DNA from 2 places in the Candidatus Villigracilis proximus genome. Region 1 is predicted to be linked to the other one. Evidence: riboswitches for the same ligand, from Rfam matches in the RefSeq annotation. Region 1 holds a riboswitch; the other holds the start of a gene.

Region 1 (7,752 bases):
AGCAAGCCATATGCCAGCCAATTGGCGAAAGGCTCAATCACATTGTAGAGAATGAACCAGACTATGGCTGCCAGTGCCACCACTGCCCACGAACGCAGGTCGGCATTGGAGAAAGGCATTTTTTCTTGCTTGGTTAGTTCTGTTTGCATTTATAAATCTCCTGGGTGCTTTATTCGTAAAACTGAATGTAGTTTGGTAAAAAATATATTAAATTTGAATCAATTGCGTCTTGACTGCCTCATCTGCACAATTCGGGCAGGTGCAGGCATTACGCTTCGGTTTTGCCGCTTTTGTGCGGATCCCGGTCACCTTGCGCATGGCGTCCAGTACATCAAAGATTTCAGGACGGATGACACGATAGTAGATATTCAATCCATCGCGGCGATCTTCCACCAGACCAGCGTCACGCAAGACCATTAACTGCTGGGAGATGTAAGCCTGACGATATCCGAAAGTCGCTTCCATGTGACAGACACAAGCCTCACCTTCCCGCAACAGATCAAGGATGGCAAGGCGGGCGGGATGCATTAGCGATTTATAAAGTTTAGTTTCCTGTTCGTAGATTTCCATCTTTCACCTATATTCAATCTTTTGAATAAGTATAAGCCTATCCAACGACGTGTCAATGATGTGCTTTGTCATGGATTTTGGGTGACGGTGTAATCAAACGTCCCGAAGGTTTTTGAACCTTCGGGACGTTTTGTGTAAGATTACTTCACCAATCTCTGATCAGGAGGGCAAGCCTCTGCCGCTGCCGTGACCATCGCCGGATTGGACGAGACTGCACCACCGTAATATTTTTTCTGGAAGAAGAACGCCACATTGACCAACCCGATCATCACAGGCACTTCCATCAGCGGACCAATGACTGCTGCGAACGCCGCGCCGCTGTTGATACCAAAGACTGCAACAGCCACGGCAATCGCCAGTTCAAAATTGTTGCTGGCGGCTGTAAAGGAAAGCGTGGTGGTCTGTGCATAATTCGCGCCCAGACGATGTCCCATCCAGAATGAAACCAGGAACATGACCACAAAATAGATCAGGAGCGGGATGGCGATTCGCACCACATCCATTGGGATCTGCACGATCAGGTTGCCTTTGAGTGAGAACATGACCACAATGGTGAAGAGCAGGGCGATCAAAGTCAACGGGCTGACTCTGGGAATGAATTCCTTTTGATACCACTCCTTGCCTTTCATTCGTACCAATACAAAACGGGTCAGGAAACCAGCAAGGAACGGAATGCCCAGGTAAATGAAGACGCTCTCGGCAATCTGTCCCATCGTGATGTTTACTCTCACGCCATCCAATCCAAACCATGTCGGCAAAACCGTCAGGAATACATAGGCATACACGCTATAGAACAATACTTGAAAGACACTATTGAACGCCACCAGTCCAGCAGCATATTCAGTATCGCCTTTCGCCAGTTCATTCCAGACGATCACCATCGCGATACAGCGCGCCAGACCGATCATGATCAGTCCAGCGATATAGTCGGGGTAACCGCGCAGGAAAATGATGGCAAGCACAAACATCAGCACGGGACCAATGACCCAGTTTTGAATAAGAGAGAGCGTCAGTACTTTCTTATTGCGGAACACATCCCCTAATTCTTCGTACTTTACTTTGGTAAAGGGCGGGTACATCATCAAGACCAGCCCAATCGCAATCGGGATGTTGGTTGTTCCAACAGAGACCGCCGTATTGAAACTCTGGACTCCATCAGGAAACAAGAATCCAATTCCCACACCCACAGCCATCGCCAGGAAAATCCAAAGCGTCAGATAACGATCAAGGAACGAGAGCTTTTTGCTCAGGCTTTGTGTTGCAGCAACTTCAGACATAAATAACCTCCAAATTCAAAATATTATCCAAACTGCGTCAGCAATTTGGTGATTTCAATTTCAATGTCATCGCGCACCTTGCGAAAGTCATCCATGGTATCAGCAATGGCAGGGTCGGGAAAACTATGATGAGTGCGCTTTCCTTTTCCAAGCCAGATGGGACATTCTTCAGCGGCTGAATCACAAACCGTCACGACGAGATCAAAGTCAACGCCTTGAAATTCGTCTGCGCGCTTCGACCTACCCGTGTGTTGGATCCCGATTTCTGACAGAGCCTCCAACGCCTTAGGGTGGACATACCCCGTAGGCTTCGTTCCTGCGCTGACAGCTTCCCAGGTATCCCCCATCCGCGCATTGACAATTGCCTCTGCCATTTGTGAACGGCAGGAATTTCCTGTGCATAGAAATAAAACTTTTCTCATGGTGTTACCTCCTGTTTTTTGGGCAAAGTTGTATCACAACGTGTTCGGGTGCGGGGGGGTTTTGGGGGGCCGCGCCCCTCAAAAGTTTGCCCATTCAAGCACAAGACTCACCGCGGGGTTGGGATAGGCAGCACATGGGCAGGAATAATTTTTCCTTATCTAAAAATTCAAATAGACTATGCAGCTTCAACCGCATTAGCCAGCCAAGTTGTGATTTCGGCAGCTGATGGAATACGTCCCATTGAAACAACTTTTTCATTGATAACCAACCCTGGCGTAGACATGACGTTGTACGCCATGATATCGGGATATTCAGTCACTTTGATGACATCGGCTTGCACATCCATCTGGTCTATAACCTGGCGGGTAATGGCCTCCAGCTTTTTACAGTTGGCGCAGCCTGAACCGAGAACTTTAATAGTTAGCATGTGAACTCCTTATATGTGAGGATTAGGTTTGATTGAGAGAAACAAGATCATGGGTCGGAACGCAAGTAGGACAGCCGCACTGTTCTTCAGGACCCACTGTTTCCATGTGAGGCAGTTCCACGCCCATCATTTGCGCCGCTTGCTGGATGAGCGATAAAACCTCGGGTTTTGCCAGCCGATAAAAAATATATTTTCCTTCGCGTCGTGAATCCAGTAAACCCGCTTGTCGTAAAGCCATAAGGTGCTGCGAAATATAAGCCTGACGATACCCAAGCTGTGTTTCGAGATGGCAAACACAAGCTTCACCCGCACCGATCAGCAGGAGAAGTTTCAGCCGCGCCAGGGGCGAGATAGATTCAAGCAGGGAAACAATGGGTTGTAGAGAATCTTGCTTCATATTCAGCTCCATGAATACATTGTATTACACATTCTCAAATATGAATATGTAGTGTGCCAGGCTTGGGAATGTCGCAAGTTACTGCTCGTGCAAGGGTTTCCCCTGCAATTTACAAAAAACAGTCAAACTTTCCCCAATTCTCTCCGAAGCCTGTTTCCCTACACCAATCATGGCATGGGAACAGGGCAGATCACACTTGTGATTCAGGAGGCAACGGAAACATTGCCTTCCCCCCATTTGGAAAGGAGACTAACCCTCGACTCATTTGAGGCTGTTCCTTTCCATAAGGCAGCCTTTTTGTTTTTTGGAGTTCCAGAATGAATATTCAACCCCTGCTTGAAAAATCCTCCGTGACCATTCCCATCTCTGCCCGCGCCAGATCCTCAGCGTGCGCATGGGCTTATGTGGGCTCAAGGCATTGGGTTTATCCGCAAATCAGGGTAGCAACGCCTGTTAGTCATCACCGAAACGGACGGCTGTTTTGCCGATGGCCTGACTGCGGCAACGGATTGCACGGTTGGGCATCGTACCTTGCGCGTGGAGGACTATGGCAAGGCGGCAGCAACCTTCGTGGATACCCAGACCGGGCTGACAATCCGTGTTGCGCCAGCTTTGGATATTCGCGAACAGGCGTACCAATTTGCACCGGATGAACCCCGCCATTATTTTGCCCAAATGCAGGCGTATCAGGTCATGCCTGATGGTGTGATGTTTACTGTCACTGAGGTACAGTTGAAGACACCCATCGAAGCCATCGTCTCACGCCCAGGCATGCGAGTCAATTGTGATGTGCGGCGAAGAGATCATGAATGAGCGTGAAGTTCGTCAAAACGGCACGATATGCTCCGTCGAGCATGCACAGGACATGCGTATTATCAACTTTCCGTTTCACTTTCCATATATGAATTACTTCATAAAAACCTGCACATCTGATCAGATGTGCAGGTTTTTAATTTCTATTGGTTAAACAGCAGCCAGTACCAAAAATTTCTTAATATCGAACAATCGTGACTGGCAATAAGCCGCATCGCTAAAACAGCTATTCAGGCTGTTCCTTCTGTTCCTTTTCCTTCTTCTTTTCCTTTTCTTTTTTCTTTTCTTTTTTTTGTTTTTCTCCCCATGCGTAAATACTCTCAACAGGGATATTTAAAGTGTAGTTCTTCTTTTTGATAATAGGGGATTTTGCGTCTACCAATACAACGCAATCACCCTCCAACTCTTCAAAAGTTCCGTCTACAATGATTCCTGCAAGTACAAGGGAAATTTGATCCCCTTTATTAAGATGTCGAAAATGGTCAAGTGTTGTAGTCATGAATTAATCCTTTTAGTGCTGATATTTTATTGTGATTCCAAAGGTATTGTACATTGATTCCAAATGTATTTTTAAAACGTTAACAAAACTTGTCACCTGAGTATAAATTGCCCATTCTACGTATTACAAGAAACCTAACCCGTTACCTTGCCTGCTCTGGCATCGGCACAGGATTGAATGAACTCACAGCTCATCGGGTCAATTTCGCCGAAGCGATCAATCCGATGAAGCGCTGAGTCGATAAATGGAGCAAGACCAACTACCAGTTCAGAAATGAAGCGTCCGATTCCGCCAGACATGCAATGCCGGCTCCGGCGCAGCCTGTGGCCGCGATGAATCCATCCAAATCTGGAAAAGCACCTAAAACAAAATTTCCATCGGGTGTGTAGCTGGAAAGGCCTTTGATGTAATTTGAAATTTTTATGTTATTCGCCAGAGGTAAAAATTTTCAAAAGCCGGCATTCCTTCCATTAAGGATTCCCAGCCGTTTGAGTCTTGATCAAAAAAATACCCATTCATACTTTGCGGCAATTGACGGGGGTCAACGCTAAGCGATTGTGTTTCACGAAAGCCAAACAATAAACGATTTGATTCAGGATGGGCATATGCGCGCGCATCTGGAAGAATAACGAAAGGCTGATCTGTGAAGATATTTCAGCCAGTTGACGGATTCCATTTTGATGATCGGGTGAAACGGCAGCGTATACACATCCGGTTTGGTGCATACCCAGAGATTGGCCGGTGAGTGTTTCGATCTCTGCCATTGCTTTATAGGTTTCGATCACCATTGAGATATGGTCAGATTTAAAGCGGCCGCGAGTTAATAAGCCGGCCGCAAGGCTGGAGTTTCCCTGCGCAACTGAATCACGTTCGAGCAAAAGTACACGCCCGGCTTTCTGTTTTGCCAGGTAAAGCGACAGCACCCCAAGCACTCCACCTGCGCGAGACGAAATTCAATATCATCCAATACATCTGGAAGATCCCAAATACCTTCGATCACATAATGAGCGTCAGTCTGATAGAACTGTGCTTCAATTTTTTCGAGCGCGCTTTCTTTATCTTCCTCTGAGAGTGCGTTAACTTCTGCTTCCTTCAAGCCAAGTAAATTTCCGGTCAAGGATAAGCCAACGGTCCACATGCCGGCATTCAAGCCTTCTTCAATGTCGACCAATGTATCACCAACTTTTACGATGGCCTGCATCGGGAAAACGCCCAATTGAATTGCATTCTGATAGCACATCCACGGATAAGGCCGCCCGGCAGGGACTTCATCGGGGCAAACGATGCAATCGGGTTCGTAGCCATTTTCTTTGGCTTTCGGCGCAAGGATATCCATCATTGAGCGGAGGTAACCAGTAGTGGTGCCGATCTTCATATCACGGTCACGCAGTTCCTGCACCACATCCAAAAATCCGGGAATTGGTTCTCAAATTCCTTTAAGACCGAAATTTGTAATGGCACAAAGTTATTGAAGAGTGTGTCAATATCGTCTTCTGAAGCGGGCTTGCCGTGTGCGGCAATCCATGCTTCGGCTACCTGAGGGCGGGCGAGAATGGTGCGAAGATGATCCTTCTTCATCAATCCCATGCCAGAACGCGCATCTTCAGGGGTGATCTTTACGTTTTGATCCTCAAACAGACGCAGAAAAACAGCTGTCGGGCGAATGAACCGTAATCCACAGCAGTGCCAGCCCAATCCAAAATGACGGCTTTTAAGAGTCCATGGTAGGAGCGTTGATAAACAAAGTCCATTTTTTTATTCCTCATTCTTTTCAGAGATATGTATGTTCATTTCAACTAGCGTTTTGGCAATGGCTGAAAGTAACGCTTTTACATCTGCAAGCCCAAGCCGCCCGATGTGGCCGATGCGAAAACACAGGCACAAGACCGTTTCAGGAAACCAGGATAAGTACGTCAAGGATTGTCATTTGCAATATGGATGGTCTATTTAATGCACAATAACCCAAGCATAACCATCTGTTAAACAGATTTATCCTTTTATTTCTTATAATTTTCAATGCGATTGAGAATATTGAGGGCGTGTTACCTGTTGAATAAGCAAACTCGTTGCTCCAGTTATCACTGACCAACTTAGGAACGTATCATGCTGAGAACTTGCAGGTTTGGCTTTTCCCGCCCTATAACGGTCTCACTCTCTCCATTTTCAATAAGAAGACAGTACAGCTTGGATTTCGATGTAGCTTCAATTTATAGGGCGCTAGTGATTGATGAATACTACACTTAGTGTGCTGACTACTTCGTTCATCCACTCTAGATTACAGGTAAAACAAATGGAAATAGAAAGTGCGGCGAATTAAAACTTACGAGATGAATTTCCAGCTGCGCCATGTTTTTTCCAAGGTCGCTTGCCTTTCCCACGCCTTTCGTTTATCTTTTAACATGATATACCTCCAATTAAGCTTCGTTTTTCAAAAGCTTGGCTTATATCAGAGGTCTATCTTTTTTTACCCCTTATTTATTAAATTCGGGGTGTGCATATTTTTTGTTGTATAAATTTACGCTTACGGCAGATTAAATGTCTTCACGAGGAAGACCGCCATCTGCGCGCGGGTAACTGAGCTATCGGGGCAGTAATTACCACCGCCGCATCCGGCAGTGATGCCATCGGCCACCAGTTGCTTGATGAATGGAGCTGCCCAATAATTGACTGCCATGTCACTGAAGCCGGTGCTGCCCCCCACCGCAGGCGGAGCATAACTGGAGCCGTTTTTGGCTTTCAAAAGGAAGATTGCCATCTGCGCGCGGGTAACTGTGCTGTCGGGACAATAGTTTCCAGCACCACAGCCGCTGGTGATCCCTTCGGCGGCAAGTTGCTTGATCCACGCTGCTGCCCAGTGATCGACAGCGACATCAGCAAAGCCGGTATTGCCGCTAATGGCAGGTGGCGTATAGCTTGAGCCATGCATGCCTTTCAATAAGAAGACCGCCATCTGCGCGCGGGTCACGGTGCTATCGGGGCAATATTTTAGCAGAGTGACCGAGCATCCGCCAGTGATGCCGGCACTGTACAAGCGGTCTATGAATTGCAAAGCCCAGTAATCTGAAGGAACATCAAGGAAGGTTACATTCACCAGTTTACATCATCCAGGTTAAAGGTGACTACCTGCCCAGCTGTTACCGTGGAAAAAGTTATTGTGTGGGGACCATTATTGGCAAAGGAACTGATATCCACTAAAACTGGAGTGTATGTTGGGTATAAGTACTGCTGGGTTGCATTGGCTGAAAATACAGTCACGCCATCCACCTTGGCCAAAAAGGCATCTGCCGCATCACTTCCGGGTGCTGCATAGCCAATCCAAAGGTAAAACTGGAGTTTGAGATTGGGA
Region 2 (7,752 bases), on a different contig from region 1:
ACACTTACCTGAATTAGATTCGAGTGCTGGCTTGAATGAATTAAACTTCGCCACGCTCACCATCTCACAAGCCTGCACTGCCTGCGGCACATGTGGACGAGCCTGCCCCACCGAGGCACTGCGCTTCGAAAAGAACGACGAAGCGATGACCCACCGCCTGACATTCTCGGCGCAGAACTGCATCGGCTGTGATCTTTGCGAGCATGTCTGCATGCCGGATGCAATTTCACTAAACCATGCTCCGATCTTTGAAGAAGTTTTCGGCGTGAAAGAAGCTCAGGTCGTCGAATCAGGTTCCCTGGTCCGGTGTGACCGATGCAAGTCATTAATGGCGGCACGTGATGGCATGAAGTTATGTCCGCTGTGCGAGTATCGCCGCGCTCATCCATTCGGCTCGATGATGCCGAAGAAAGTATTACGAGAATCCCGCTCATGATCGTAGATGTAACAAGATCCAGCCTGCTCGAAATCAAAAACCCGGCACTGCGCGAGTATGCGAATATCTACGTGCAGATCTATCAGGATTTTATGGATCGGGTAAAAGCAATGGGGCTCGAGGTCGATAGTGAAGATACGACCGCGCTTGTGGCGGAAAAGACCGAAGCGCTGCGGAAGAAGAGCGCAACCATCCGCAACGGCGACAAAAGCATTTACACCAATCGCATCTCGCCTTCCTGTGTCGCCTGTCAGACCGGCACGAACAGTTCGACATTTTTCATTTCGTTGAAATGTCATCGCGATTGTTTTTATTGCTTCAACCCCAACCAGGAAAATTACGAATACTTCCGCGAACACACCCGTGACGTGGTCGCGGAACTTGACGAGACCCACACATCGAAATCTGCGCTTGGGCACATCGCGTTGACCGGAGGCGAGCCGCTCCTGCACAAAGAAGAGACCTATCGCTTCTTCGAGCACGCGCGCGAACTGTATCCCGCTTCGCACACGCGTCTTTACACCAGCGGCGATCATATTGACCGCACTACATTGGAAGAATTGCAAAAGTCCGGCTTGAAGGAAATCCGTTTCAGCATCCGCATGCACGATCTCGCCAAGGGACAGATGCACACCTATGATCGCATCGCCCTCGCGCGTGAGTACATCCCGAGCGTGATGGTAGAGATGCCCGTCCTGCCGAACACGCTGGAAGAGATGAAGGATGTTCTGCTGCGTCTTGAAGAGTTGGGCATCTTTGGTGTCAACCTGTTGGAGTTCTGCTTCCCGTTGAATAATATCGAAGCCTATCGCGAGAAGGGATACAAGGTCAAGGCGCGACCGTTCCGCGTGCTGTACGACTACTGGTATGCAGGCGGACTTCCCATCGCGGGCAGTGAATTGGTTTGCCTGGATCTGGTCGATTTTGCGCTCGAAAAGGGATTGAAGCTTGGCGTGCATTATTGCTCATTGGAGAACAAACATACCGGTCAGCTTTACAAACAAAACAGCGGACAGCGCCTGCCTGCACGCATCCATTTTTCACAGCGCGATTACTTCCTCAAGACCGCCAAGGTCTTCGGTGAGGATATTCCCGCCGTGAAGCAAGTGTTCGACAAGGCAGGCTATCGCGAGTACGTTCTCAGTGAAGAACAAAACAGCCTGGAATTCCACGTCAACCAGATCAGCAGCTTGAAAAAGCTCAACGTCGATGTTGGGATCACCAGTCATGTGATCGAAGCGCGCAATGACGAACCGGTCTTGCGCGAACTCAAAGTGGATATCACCACACCACAGACATTCCGTCTTTCAAAAGATATATAAGGAGAAATAACATGTTTCATCTTGGAACCACAGAATTGATCATCATCCTCGTCATCCTCGTCCTATTGTTCGGCGTGGGACGCATCAGCAAGATCGCAGGCGAACTGGGCAAGGGCATGAACAACTTCCGCAATGGGCTGAAGGGCGATGAAGACCCCTCCGACGCCAGCGAGAAAAAAGGATAGGCGTTTTCCGTGACCGCAAATGTGACCGCTGAAAAGAAGGACAAACGTAAATGGCGCGATGTATTTCGCGCATTTGGGCGTGCCCATAAAAAAGCCAGCGTTCAACTGGAAGGTTCCGCGCCGCTGCTCAATCACCTCAACGAACTGCGGATTCGGGTCTTCAAGGCGTTCCTGGCATTGATGATCGCCACCGGCATCAGTTTCGTATTCTCCGAGCAGGTCATTGGCTACCTTGCTACGCCCATCGGCGGGATGTCAAAGCTTGTCTCCATCGAACTGACCGAGAATATCGCCATCTTCATGAAGGTCTCCCTGCTCGGCGGGTTTGTGCTTGCCATGCCGATCATCGTGTATCAGATCATGGCTTTCATCCTGCCGGGGTTGAAACACAATGAGCGCGGCTGGCTGCTCGTCATGGTTCCATTCGCCACCTTGCTGTTTGCTGGCGGTGTGGCATTCACCTGGTTCGTCATGCTGCCCACCGCCATCCCCTTCCTGACCGGCTTCATGGGCATCACCACGCAGGTACGCCCGGAAAACTATTTTGAATTCGTCACCAGCCTGATGTTCTGGATCGGCGTCTGCTTTGAAATGCCAATGATCATCATGTTCCTGGCGAAGTTGAAATTCGTCACGGCGAAACAACTCCTGAGCGGATGGCGCTATGCCATCGTGATCATGGCGATCGTCGCCGCATCTGTCACCCCGACAGTGGACCCGGTCAACATGGGCTTGGTCATGGCGCCGCTGATGGGGTTGTACCTGATCAGCATTGTTTTAGCCGCGATCGTCGGCAGAGGTTGACATGGATATTTTTGGGATCGGCGGCAACGAACTGATCGTCATCATCTTACTGGCAGCCATCATCCTCGGACCGGAACGCCTGGCGCGTTCGGCGCGAGAGATCGGCAAGTTCATCAAGAACGTAAAATCCTACTTCACTTCCCTTTCCAGCGAATTGAAAGCGGAGTTAGACATCCTTGATGAAATGGAAAAGGTCAAGAAGGATTTGCTAAAATAGGTCTGCTCACCCACTTGGGTGAGAGACAAAATACCCCGGAATGATGATGTAGAAAAACTCATCTGCCATTATCATAAAAACAGACGAATTTCGTCTCATAAAAAAACACTCCGATCCATTTTGCCTACCACGCAAGTCACGGCAAAGTGGACGGTCCCCGCAAGGGGGCAAGGGTCTCCCCGGAAACAGGGATGCCTCCCGAGATCCTGAAGGCAAACGGGATCGAATTGAAAAGGAGCCAATGGCTATGCAACTCTCTAAAAACTCGCCTGGCGCTCTGCTGGCGAGTTTGATTTCTCCGAATAAAAATAAACCCAGGCTGCTGCTGGTCACAGGTCTGCGAGGGGCAGGGAAAACCCTCTGGTGCCAGGATCTGGTCGGACGTGCCCGCGCGCGCGGACTGAACCTCTGCGGTCTGGTTTCCCCATCCGTTTTTATTAATAACAAAAAGGTCAGCATCGGTCTCAAAGATCTGCAGACGGGCGAACAGCGCCGCCTAGCCCATCGCAATGGCTATGAGGATAGCGACATCCAAACGCAGGATTTCAAACTCGTCCATCACTATGTAAAACGGGTCATCTTGATGGAAAAAGATCGCCTTATTCTCGACGGGAAGATTGCTCCTGCTTCGGGAAGCAGAATCCACGCTGAAGGTTTTGTCCATGTCGCATCCTGATGCAATGATCTGGAATGACCGCTACACGAAAGACGCGCGCTGGCGAAATCTGCAATCCCCGCGCAACCTGCTGACCACCCATCAAGATCTTTTGCCCCGCAACGGGCTCGTCCTCGATGCTGCCTGCGGCACAACACCCACCGGATTGCACCTCGCCCGTCAGGGATGGCAGGTCATCGCCTTGGACGTGTCAAATGCCGCTTTACGCATCGTCCAGTCTGAGGTCCAGAAAGAGGCGCTGCCCGTTTCCTTCGCACTGATGGACCTGGAAAATCCGTGGCTGCCATCGAATCGATTCGATGTTGTATTAAATTTTTATTTCCTGTCGCGTCCGCTCCTATCCACATATCGCAGATCCATAAAGCGCGGCGGATTGTTGTTCTTCGAAACCTTTGTACGGGATGAATCCTACTCGCCTGAAACAGACGGCAACCCGCATCACTATTTGGAACCGCAGGAATTGAAACATGCCTTCGCGGATTGGAACATCATCCACTATGAAGAGACTCAGCGAATTTCACATTCGATGCACCGCAGTAAATCAAGACGCATTGTACAAATGGTGGCTCGCAAACTCGAATAGAAGAAATGTGAAATTTACAACGCGCGAACTAGTAACGGTGACGGTCTTTGGCGCACTGTGGAGGCTGGTGGTCATGTCCTTTCGAATGCGCTTCGTCATGCCGAACAGATCATCCTTACGGCGGAGGCATGCGCATTTTGTCCCGAACTCAGCCGTAACTCTCCGCTTTGTATAGGAGCATGAAATGAATAACTTATCTGCATTGCTTGAAAAATCCGCCCGTGATCACAATCACTTGTGCCCGCGCCAGATCCTCGGAGTCCGCATCGGCCTCCGAGGCATCGGGTCATTGCAACTGGAAGCGGATCAAGGCTCGAAGCGGCTGCTCGTCATCACCGAAACAGACGGCTGTTTCGCCGATGGACTCTCCGCCGCGACAAACTGCACCGTCGGTCATCGCACCTTGCGCGTGGAAGATTACGGCAAAGCCGCCGCTACCTTCGTGGACACACAAACCGGTAGAGCCGTTCGCGTTGCGCCGGTAATCGACATCCGCGAGCGAGCCAGCGCATTCGTCACAGATGAGCCGCGCCACTACTTCGCGCAGATGCAGGCCTATCAAACCATGCCGGATGAAGATATGCTAACTGTTCAGGAAGTCTTTTTGAACACACCCATCGAACATATCATCTCCCGTCCCGGCATGCGCGTCAATTGCGACATATGTGGCGAGGAGATTATGAATGAAAGGGAAATCTGTTGTGAAGGCTCGATAATGTGTAAATCATGCATAGGAAGTGGCTATTATCGACCAGGTATCAAGGTGTGTCTTCCATATCAAATCTCATCTTATAAATGAGGCCAAAAAAATCTGTTTTTGACTCCTCCACATTTTCCCTTTCACAACCGCAATCGGATCAGCCCAGCGCGGCACAAATCATGTTTACGGGTATAAGTTCCGCCCCGCCCATTTTATACCCACCACATAGAGAATAAACTATCAAGAAATAAACGAGCGCCCCTATGCATAGGGGCGCTCGTTTATTTCTTCCTTAAAAAAACATAATCCCTGCGCAAGAAATTTATTCGCTATACACTGAAAAAAGCCTGACTATTGCATGTCACCAAACGTGGATTTCAATGCGGGGTATAGTCCTTGAAATACTTTGTATGATCTTCGATATACATCCATCTGTTTGGGGTCTGGCAGTGTGCTTCCCGTTAATTTGACACATGCCTTACAGGCACTTGCAACGTCCGGCCAGACACCTGCTCCAACACCCGCCAGCAATGCGGCCCCGTAAGCCCCGCCTTCCGTGGTGTTGACCGTGACCAGTTCCACCTCTAAAACAGAAGCAAGGATCTGCCGCCATAGCGCACCTTTTGTTCCGCCTCCCGAAGCACGGACTTGTGTGATCGTGTCCAATCCAGCGTTTTGAATGAGCGTAAAACTATCCTTCAATCCAAACGCAACTCCTTCCAACACGGCGCGTGTCATGTGCGCGCGGCTGTGGCGCAGAGTCAAGCCGATGAAAGCGCCGCGTGCTAACGGGTCGGGATGAGGCGTGCGTTCGCCGGAAAGATACGGCAGAAACTGCAATCCTTCACTTCCAGCAGGAATCGCTTCTGCTTCGTTTAATAAATCATCAAAACTTATGTCTGGCGCAAGCGTATCGCGATACCATTGCAAACTTCCGGCTGCCGAAAGCATCACGCCCATGAAGTGCCACATACCCGGCACAGCGTGACAGAACGCATGCAGCCGTCCTTCGGGCTCGATCAATGCAGATGGTGTGGTTGCAAACACCACGCCGCTTGTCCCAACAGTCAAACCAACAATGCCGGGTTCCACAGCGCCCACCCCCACAGCACCTGCGGCCTGATCACCGCCGCCTGCCGCAACCGGTGTTCCAATTTTCAATCCAGTGAGTGAAGCGGCCTCCGCTGTGACATGGCCCGTGAACTCTATCCCTTCAAAAGTTTTCGGCATCCATGTGCGCGGAATTTCAAACGCTGATAAAACTTCATCAGACCAATCGCGCAATTTCAAATCGAACAAGACCGTGCCTGCGCCATCCGCTTTATCCATCGCGTATTCGCCGGTCAACTTATACCGAATGTAATCCTTGGGCAATAAAACATGTTTTGCCTTCGCGTAAACTTCCGGTTCATTTTCTTTGACCCATAAAATTTTCGGCGCGGTGAATCCGGTTAGAGCGACATTGCCGGTGATCTGAATAAATTTTTCCCTGTCAATAATTTGATGGATCTCATCACACTGACTCTGCGTGCGCTGGTCGTTCCACAAAATGGCTGGACGTAAAACATTTCCCGCTTCATCCAACAGAACCAGTCCATGCATTTGACCTGTCAACCCGACGGCCGCGATTCGTTCCCCGCTGATGCCTGCTTTTTCCAAAACAGACCTGATACTCGCTGACACCGCTTCCCACCATTCCAGCGGATCCTGTTCCGACCACAAAGGTTTCGGTGTTTGTAGTGTGTGTGGGGTGGAGGCAACTGCAGTTACTTCACCGCTATCGTTAATCAATAACGCCTTGCTCGATGTTGTGGATGTGTCTATACCTAGAAAGTACATCGGTGCTCCTGTATCAGGTATCAGGTGTCAGGTTTTTCCTGACACCTGATACCTGGATCCGAAACGTTATCTCACGCCCAACAACACGTCCACCGTCAACTGGTCGAGACGTTCGTATTTCAATCCACGTCCGGCAATTGCGGGGCGGTCAAACATCTGGCTTTTGAGTGCATTGGCTTTTTTCAGCAGAGTATTTGCCAAGGTATTGATTCATGGAGCCGTCATCGGCATTGATCTCTGCCAGAAGAGATTGAATTTCCTGATCGGCATTCCATTGGGCTGCCTTTTCCTTGAGAATCAAATAGGTTCGCATACAACCGCGGGCAAAATCTTTCACACCCTCATAATCTTCGGTGCGATAGGCATGAGCATCGAAGTGACGGCTTGAGTCGTACTTGTTATCTTCAAGCAGTTTTACAAGGAAAAATGCGCTCTTGAGATTTACCGCGCCAAAGCGGAAGTCCTGGTCGTAGCGACCGAAGGCCTGATCGTTCAAGTCAATATGGAAGAGCTTGCCTGATTCCATGGCCTGCGCCACACCGTGGACAAAGTTGAGTCCAGCCATGTGTTCGTGCGCCACCTCAGGGTTCACGCCAACCATCTCGGGATGATCGAGGGTGTTGATGAATGCCAACATGTGCCCTGTGGTGGAATTGTAGATGTCACCGCGTGGTTCGTTGGGCTTGGCTTCGAGCGCAAATTTCAGATCGTATTTCTTATCGTTCACGTATTCGCACAGATAGTTCATCGCTTCGCGCGAGCGTTTGATGGCAGTGATGGGATCTTTGGTCGCGTCCGTCTCTGTGCCTTCGCGGCCGCCCCAGAAGACGTAAATCCTCGCACCCAACTCAACTCCCAGATCAATCGAATTCATGGTCTTTTGCAAGGCATAGGCGCGAACCTTTGGGTCATTGGATGTAAATGCGCCATCTTTAAAGATGGGCTCGGAAAACAAATTGGTGGTCGCCATGGGGACGACAAGGCCGGTAT

What was found. A riboswitch is a leader RNA that binds a small molecule or an ion and turns the genes downstream of it on or off. The one in region 1 is predicted to bind molybdenum cofactor.
Region 2: linked by a shared signal. The riboswitch ahead of IPL71_RS20550 (nucleoside-triphosphatase) and the one ahead of IPL71_RS19140 (FmdE family protein) in region 1 are both predicted to bind molybdenum cofactor.

The regions. Positions count from the first base shown of each region.
Region 1 is NZ_JADJUO010000019.1:95,075-102,826, forward strand. It holds gene IPL71_RS19110 (permease) at 1-149, opposite strand, end outside; gene IPL71_RS19115 (ArsR/SmtB family transcription factor) at 208-570, opposite strand; gene arsB (ACR3 family arsenite efflux transporter) at 711-1,847, opposite strand; gene IPL71_RS19125 (arsenate reductase ArsC) at 1,871-2,269, opposite strand; gene IPL71_RS19130 (thioredoxin family protein) at 2,446-2,697, opposite strand; gene IPL71_RS19135 (ArsR/SmtB family transcription factor) at 2,720-3,094, opposite strand; molybdenum cofactor riboswitch at 3,224-3,358, shown strand; gene IPL71_RS19140 (FmdE family protein) at 3,554-3,907, shown strand; gene IPL71_RS19145 (hypothetical protein) at 4,134-4,406, opposite strand; gene IPL71_RS19150 (hypothetical protein) at 4,541-4,705, opposite strand; gene IPL71_RS19155 (FAD-binding oxidoreductase/lyase) at 4,922-5,284, opposite strand; gene IPL71_RS19160 (HAD hydrolase-like protein) at 5,227-5,808, opposite strand; gene IPL71_RS19165 (hypothetical protein) at 5,778-6,101, opposite strand; gene IPL71_RS19170 (S-layer homology domain-containing protein) at 6,928-7,497, opposite strand; gene IPL71_RS19175 (hypothetical protein) at 7,494-7,752, opposite strand, start outside.
Region 2 is NZ_JADJUO010000022.1:38,416-46,167, reverse strand. It holds gene IPL71_RS20575 (4Fe-4S dicluster domain-containing protein) at 1-436, shown strand, start outside; gene IPL71_RS20570 (radical SAM protein) at 355-1,758, shown strand; gene IPL71_RS20565 (twin-arginine translocase TatA/TatE family subunit) at 1,770-1,943, shown strand; gene tatC (twin-arginine translocase subunit TatC) at 1,953-2,747, shown strand; gene IPL71_RS20555 (twin-arginine translocase TatA/TatE family subunit) at 2,749-2,964, shown strand; molybdenum cofactor riboswitch at 3,061-3,218, shown strand; gene IPL71_RS20550 (nucleoside-triphosphatase) at 3,212-3,640, shown strand; gene IPL71_RS20545 (class I SAM-dependent methyltransferase) at 3,627-4,223, shown strand; gene IPL71_RS20540 (FmdE family protein) at 4,408-5,022, shown strand; gene xylB (xylulokinase) at 5,275-6,762, opposite strand; partial or broken gene xylA (xylose isomerase) at 6,829-7,752, opposite strand, start outside.